3 regions of the Kitasatospora sp. NPDC023120 genome follow, and region 3 is predicted to be linked to each of the others. Evidence: riboswitches for the same ligand, from Rfam matches in the RefSeq annotation. Region 3 holds a riboswitch; each other region holds the start of a gene.
What was found. Region 3 has a riboswitch for cobalamin ahead of ACZ3TI_RS25020 (ribonucleoside-diphosphate reductase subunit alpha). Riboswitches for the same ligand answer to the same signal wherever they lie in the genome.
Positions count from the first base shown of each region.

Region 1 (2,257 bases), on a different contig from region 3:
AGTGGCCGGTCAGTTCGGCCTCCCGGTAGGCGTCGAGGGTGGTGCCGGTGCGGTCGGCGACGGCGGCCTGTCCGAGTTCGCGGGCGATGCGGTGGTCGCGCAGCCGGACCGGGCGGGTGCCCATCAGCTGGGCGGCGGGGCACCAGAGGGCACGGGCGAGCGCGATGAACTCCGGTTCGCTGGGGCGCAGCTCGCCGCTCTCCCAGGCGAGGACGTGGGCGGGCAGCAGTCGGACGCCGTGCGCGGCCATGCCCTCGGCGACCTGCTCGGGGGTCAGGCCGAGGCCGGCCCGGTGGGCGCGGGCGGCCGCGGGCGAGAACGGCACCGGGGGCGGTGGGGCGGGGGGCTTTCTGCGACGCATGCCACCGAACGGTAGGCGCGGACCCGGCGCGCCCCCCAGCACCCGAACGCACGAAGCGGCACGTCCGGGGGCGGCGCTCCGCTGGGCGATCCCACAGGGTGTCAGCGGGGTCGCCCGTGTGACCAACCCCTCCGTGACCTCGGTTGACTCCCGGTTCTGGCCCGTGATGGGATCCTGGGGCCAATCGGAGGCATGGAGAGGAAGCCGGTGCGAGTCCGGCGCGGTCCCGCCACTGTCACCGGGGAGCACGCTCGGAACTATCGCCACGGCGGGCCGTCAGAAGCCGCTGGAAGGCCCCGGGGGTGCGTCCGACCCGGAAGCCAGGAGACTCTCGCCCCCGCTACGTCGATCCAGGGCGCGGACCCTGAGTGAGGACACGCACGCGATGCAGGCTGCCCCACCGCCACGCCGGACTCCGAGCTGTCCTGCCGCCTCGTTCGGCTCCACGCCGAGTCGTCTTCCGGCGTCCAGCCGATGACCGTCCGCGCACTGACCTCGCGACCGCTCGCCCACGCCGCCGCGTTCGCGCTGGGCGCCGCCGCGGGCTACGCCGCCGACGCCCGCTTCGCCGACCCGCGCCGCGGCCACCCGGTGGCCGCCTTCGGCAGCGCCGCGACCCGCCTGGAGCGGCGGCTGTGGCGCGACGACCGTGCGGCCGGGGCCGGGTACACGGCACTGTGCGTGGGCGCGGTCGCGGCGGGCGCGCTCGCCCTGGACCGTACGGTGGGCCGGCGGCCGCTGGGCCGGGCGGCGCTGGCGGCCGCCGCGACCTGGACGGTGCTCGGCGGCACCTCGCTGACCCGCGAGGCCCGCTACGTCGGCCGCTCGCTGAAGGACGGCGACCTGGCGGCCGCCCGGGAGCGGCTGCCACACCTGTGCGGGCGTGACCCGAGCGCGCTGGACGAGCAGCAGATCGCCCGCGCGGTGGTCGAGTCGGTCGCCGAGAACACCGCCGACGCCGTGGTGAACGCGCTCGCCTGGGGCACCCTCGCGGGCACGCCCGGGCTGCTGGCCTTCCGCGCGGTGAACACCCTGGACGCCATGGTGGGCCACCGCTCGCCGCGCTACGCCCGGTTCGGCTGGGCCTCGGCGCGGCTGGACGACCTGGCGGGCTGGCCGGGCGCCCGGCTGACGGCGCTGCTCACGGTGGCCGCCGCCCCGCAACCGCGGACGGCCTGGCGGGTCTGGCGGCGCGACGGCTCCGCGCACCCGAGCCCGAACGCGGGCCAGGCGGAGTCGGCCTTCGCCGGCGCGGTGGGCGTACGGCTGGGCGGCACGCTGCGGTACGGCACGAGGGTGGAGCACCGGCCGGTACTGGGGGCGGAGCTGCGGCCGGTGACGGTGGACGACATCGAGCGGGCCTGCACGCTCTCGCGGCGGGTGGGCGCGCTGGCGCTGGGTACGACGGTCGCGGGGCACGTCCTGCTGCGCGCGCTCCTGGGGAAGAGGGGAAGGGCATGACGAACGCACTGCTGGTCGCGGGGACGACCTCGGACGCGGGCAAGAGCGTGGTCACGGCCGGCATCTGCCGCTGGCTGGCCCGCCAGGGCGTGCGGGTGGCGCCGTTCAAGGCGCAGAACATGTCGCTGAACTCCTTCGTCACCCTGGACGGTGCCGAGATCGGCCGCGCCCAGGCGATGCAGGCGCAGGCCGCCCGGGTGGAGCCGGAGGCGGCGATGAACCCGGTGCTGCTGAAGCCCGGCGCGGACGGCCGCAGCCAGGTGGTCCTGCTGGGCAAGCCGGTCGCCGAAGTGGGCGCGCTGGACTACCGCGAGCGCAAGCCCGTCCTGCTGGAGCGCGCCCTGGAGTGCCTGGCCGACCTGCGCCGCCGCTACGAGGTGGTGGTCTGCGAGGGGGCCGGCTCGCCCGCCGAGATCAACCTGCGCGACCGCGACA
Region 1 covers NZ_JBVHHY010000005.1:79,751-82,007, forward strand. The annotation lists gene ACZ3TI_RS09165 (helix-turn-helix domain-containing protein) at 1-361, opposite strand, end outside; cobalamin riboswitch at 560-691, shown strand; gene ACZ3TI_RS09170 (cobalamin biosynthesis protein) at 836-1,822, shown strand; gene ACZ3TI_RS09175 (cobyric acid synthase) at 1,819-2,257, shown strand, end outside.
Region 1: it holds a riboswitch for cobalamin, as region 3 does, so the genes downstream of both, ACZ3TI_RS09170 (cobalamin biosynthesis protein) here and ACZ3TI_RS25020 (ribonucleoside-diphosphate reductase subunit alpha) in region 3, are expected to answer to the same signal.

Region 2 (2,257 bases), on a different contig from region 3:
GAGCTTCCAGTACCCGATCGCCAGCGCCCAGACCACCACGAACAGCGCGACGATCGCGTAGCCGACGTTGTCCAGCGAGATGTCGGCGATCCAGCCGGTCACCGGGTCGGTCAGGTCGAGCTTCTCGTGCAGCACGCCGACCAGCTCGATGGTGCCGATGATGAACGCCACCGCGATCGACAGCCCCGTGATGGTCAGGTTGTAGTACACCTTGCGCACCGGGTTGGCGAAGGCCCACTGGTACGCGAAGTTCATGAACGTCCCGTCCAGGGTGTCGAACAGGCTCATCCCGGCAGCGAACAGCAGCGGGATGCAGACGATCGCATACCAGGGCAGCCCGGAGGCCGCACCAGAACCCGCCATCACCATCAGGGTGACCTCGGTCGCGGTGTCGAAGCCCAGGCCCAGCACCATGCCGACCGGGAACATCTGCCCGGGCCGGGTGATCGATCGGGTCGCCCGGTTCAGCACCCGGGCCATGAAGCCGCGGGAGTCGAGGTGCGCCTCCAGCTCGGCCTCGTCGTACTGTCCGGCCCGCATCGCCCGGAACACCTTGACGATGCCGAGCAGCGCCGCCAGGTTGAGCGCGCCGATCAGGTACAGGAACACGCCGGAGGTGGTCGTCCCGATCATGCCGAGCCACTTGTGGGTGGTCGACTCGTCGTCCATCAGCGTGTTCGCCAGCTGCGCGCCGCCCGCCACCAGGGCGGCCATGATGACCACCATCGAGGAGTGCCCGAGGGCGAACCAGAAGCCCACCGAGACCGGCCGCTTCCCGTCCGCCATCAGCTTGCGGGTGGTGTTGTCGATCACCGCGATGTGGTCGGCGTCGAAGGCGTGCCGCATGCCGAGGGTGTACGCGGTGATACCCAGGCCCACCCCGAAGACCTGGGTACCGACCGCGTACCGTTCGGGCGCCACCAGGAAGATGAGCGTCCCGAAGGCCACCACGTGCATGGCCAGGATCACACCCATCAGCCCGGCCGTACGGACGGTGTCCTCGCGCTTCCACCTGAAGGTGGGCAGCACCGACGGCGCCGCCTTCGCATCAGCGGCGACGGTTTCGGGCAGGGTCATCTCCGGATCACGCTCCAGCACCTCGTGGAATCACTTCGTGAAGTGCCGTGGCCGGTCTCCTGGCTTACGGGACGTCCGTGCCCGCCTTCCCAGGTGCGCGGGGCACCCAGTGGCGTCGTGGACACGGACGGCGTTCCATCGCGGACGAAGGAACGACCCGATCACAGTGGCGAGGGCCGCTCCGGACTCCGGACCCCTGAGGGTCCGTCACCGGTCTTCCCGAGCACCACGGCGGGCTACACCGTAGGGGTCCCGCCCCACCCATGCAAGGCTGCGCACCTGCGCAGGTGTTCAGGATCACAGCCCACCGCCTGCAAGAATGCCCGCATGCATCTCGTACCGGCCGACCGCGCGGGCCACCGCACCATCGACGGACACCGGGTCTGCGAGGCCATCGCCGCGATCGGCGACACCGCGCACGTCCGGTCCTGGTCCGAGCGGTTCTCCCTGCTCGCCGACCCCGGGCGGCTCGCCCTGCTGCTCGCCCTCCACCGGGCCGGCCCTCTCGCCGTCACCGACCTCGCCGTCGCCACCGGCATGCGCGACCCCGCCGTCTCCCAGGCCCTGCGGCTGCTCCGCACCGCGGGCGTGGTCACCGGCGACAAGGACGGACGCGTGGTGCGCTACCGGCTCGTGGACGAGGGCATGCGCCCCCTCCTCGACGAGTGCGCCGCCGCCGAACACCACGAGCCCACCGCTGCGGCGGGCTGACCGACACTCGGGGAACAGCCCCCGGGGCGGCACCCCGGATGAGTACGATCATGGCGTGCCGTCCCACCCCCACGCCTGGCCCGCCGACCGCTGGAACACCCGACCGATCAAGGCCCGCGTGCTGGCGGTCGCCCGCACCCTCACCTCGGCCACCCGGGTCCTGGACGTCCTCGCCCTGCTGAACCCCGACGGCATCGCCCGCTACTTCACCGTCAACCCCGGCTCCGCCTTCGCCGACCGGGCCCTGGACGACTACCTGCACGCACTGCCCGGGTTCACCGTGCTGGACTGGGAAGACGCCGTCCGGCACCGCTTCGACCTGGCCGTCTCCTGCGCCGTCCACTCCTCCATGCACCGCCTGGACGCCCGCCTCGTCGTCCTCCCGCACGGCGCCGGCTACAACCGCCTGGTGACCGAGTCCACCGGCGACACCGTCAGCGCCGCCGGCCTCTCCCGCAACGAACTCACC
Region 2 covers NZ_JBVHHY010000011.1:70,820-73,076, forward strand. The annotation lists gene nicT (Nickel transporter NicT) at 1-1,077, opposite strand, end outside; cobalamin riboswitch at 1,110-1,323, opposite strand; gene ACZ3TI_RS17885 (ArsR/SmtB family transcription factor) at 1,405-1,788, shown strand; gene ACZ3TI_RS17890 (hypothetical protein) at 1,844-2,257, shown strand, end outside.
Region 2: it holds a riboswitch for cobalamin, as region 3 does, so the genes downstream of both, nicT (Nickel transporter NicT) here and ACZ3TI_RS25020 (ribonucleoside-diphosphate reductase subunit alpha) in region 3, are expected to answer to the same signal.

Region 3 (2,257 bases):
GCCGAGTGGTCGCCCTCGCACGGCAACGCCCCCGGCTCGGCCGGCTCCATCCTGCTCTCCACCCTCCAGTGGGCCGGCCTGTTCACCGTCCTCGCGGTGGCCGGCACGGTCGCCTACGCCCGCCACGAGCAGATGAACGAGCACGACGCGCCGGAGAAGGAGTCCGTCCCCTCCACCCGGGGCCAGCGTGCCCTGCTCGGCACCGTGCTGACCGCCACCGCCCTGCTCGTCCCGGCCGCCCACCTGTGGACCGGCACCTCGGGAGCGCTGTTCCGCCACCTCGGGTACGGGATGCTGCTCGCCGCCCCGCTCGCCGGGGTCGGCCTGACCCGGCTGGTCGGCGCCCACTTCCGCCACCCCCAGCTCGGCATCCTGGTCTGGGTCGCGCTGCTCGCCCTCGGCCTGGAGCAGTCCGCCCTGCGCTACCAGAACGGGCCCGACTCCGGCCGGCTGCTGGCCGTCCTGCGGGTGCACGCGGTGCCGCAGGGCCGCTACCTCACCGAGGTCGACGGACTCGCCGAGTACTACCTCGGCGCGGTCAGCAGACCCGAGCAGTGGGTCTCCGCGCGCACCGGCACGGACTACCGCGACGCCGCCGGCGTACAGCACCACGGGGACGACGGGAGCGTCGCCGCGATCCGCGACGGCTGGTTCACCATGGTCGTCCTCGACAGCACCGCGCCGCGCGCCACCGACCGGGCCCTGAGCGCCGCTCTGGCGGTAGGCGGACAGTACCGGCTGGTCGCCCAATTCACCTCGCCGACCGGCGATTCGAGCACGTACAAGGTCTATCTCAAGCACTGACGGCCCACCCGGCCCGCCCGCACCGGCGACACGACAGCCACAACATATGGTGCCGCCGCAGTCCGGCGCCACTACATGTATGCTCACTCCTGCTGTCGATGCAGGGGAACCCGGTGGGAATCCGGGACTGCCCCGCAGCGGTGTGCGGGCGGCTGGAGCAGCCGTCCCCGCGAGTCCGAGTACCTGCCGGCGGCGTGCGCCACGGCCCTCCCGCAGAGGCCGCGCCAGCACCAGTAGTACCCCTCCGGGCCTCGCGGGCGGGCCGGGGAGACACCTCGCGCGACGCCGTTTGCGTTCGTGCCGTGCTCCCCTGCCCCGATCGGCCCGGCGGCCCCCGATCACCGCCGCCGATCGCCGCCAGGAGAGAGCGCCTTGACCACCGCTGCCTCAGCCACCCTGCCCGCCCAGGGCTCCGGTACCGCCTTCACCGACCCGACGGTCTCCGACCCCGGCGGCTCCCTGCTGCGGCTGCTCACCGACCGCAGTGCCGACCTCCCCGAGGTCGACCCCGGCCATGTCGCCGCCGCCGCGCTGCGCGGCCGCCACGCCGGCTCGGACTTCGCCGAGCTGCGCGGGCTGGCCGTGGACGCCGCCGCGTCGATGATCGCCGAGGACCCCCAGTACTCGAAGCTGGCCGCCCGGCTGCTCGCCCTGGAGATCGTCGACGAGGCGAACAGCCAGGGCGCCACGTCCTTCTCCGCCTCGATCGCCGTCGGCCACGCCGAGGGCCTGATCGGCGACACCACCGCGGCCTTCGTCGCCAAGCACGCCGCCGCCCTGGACGCCCTGATCGACGCCGCGGGCGACGACCGCTTCGAGTACTTCGGCCTGCGCACCGTGCAGTCCCGCTACCTGCTGCGCCACCCGATCACCCGCAAGGTGGTCGAGACCCCGCAGCACTTCCTGCTCCGCGTCGCCTGTGGCCTGGCGGTCGGCGACAGCGAGCAGTCGGTGCGCGAGGTCGCCGAGCTGTACGGCCTGATGAGCCGTCTGGAGTACCTGACCTCCTCTCCGACGCTCTTCAACTCCGGCACCCGGCACCCGCAGATGTCGAGCTGCTACCTGCTCGACTCGCCGTTGGACAACCTGGACTCGATCTACAACCGCTACGCGCAGATCGCCCGGCTGTCCAAGCACGCCGGCGGCATCGGCCTGTCCTACTCGCGCATCCGCTCGCGCGGCAGCCTGATCCGCGGCACCAACGGCAAGTCCAACGGCATCGTGCCGTTCCTGCGCACCCTCGACTCCTCGGTCGCCGCCGTCAACCAGGGCGGCCGCCGCAAGGGCGCCGCCTGCGTCTACCTGGAGACCTGGCACGCCGACATCGAGGAGTTCCTCGAGCTGCGCGACAACACCGGCGAGGAGGCCCGCCGCACCCACAACCTCAACCTGGCGCACTGGATCCCGGACGAGTTCATGCGCCGGGTCAACGCCAACGAGGACTGGTCGCTGT
Region 3 covers NZ_JBVHHY010000017.1:154,919-157,175, reverse strand. The annotation lists gene ACZ3TI_RS25025 (glycosyltransferase family 39 protein) at 1-804, shown strand, start outside; cobalamin riboswitch at 878-1,009, shown strand; gene ACZ3TI_RS25020 (ribonucleoside-diphosphate reductase subunit alpha) at 1,201-2,257, shown strand, end outside.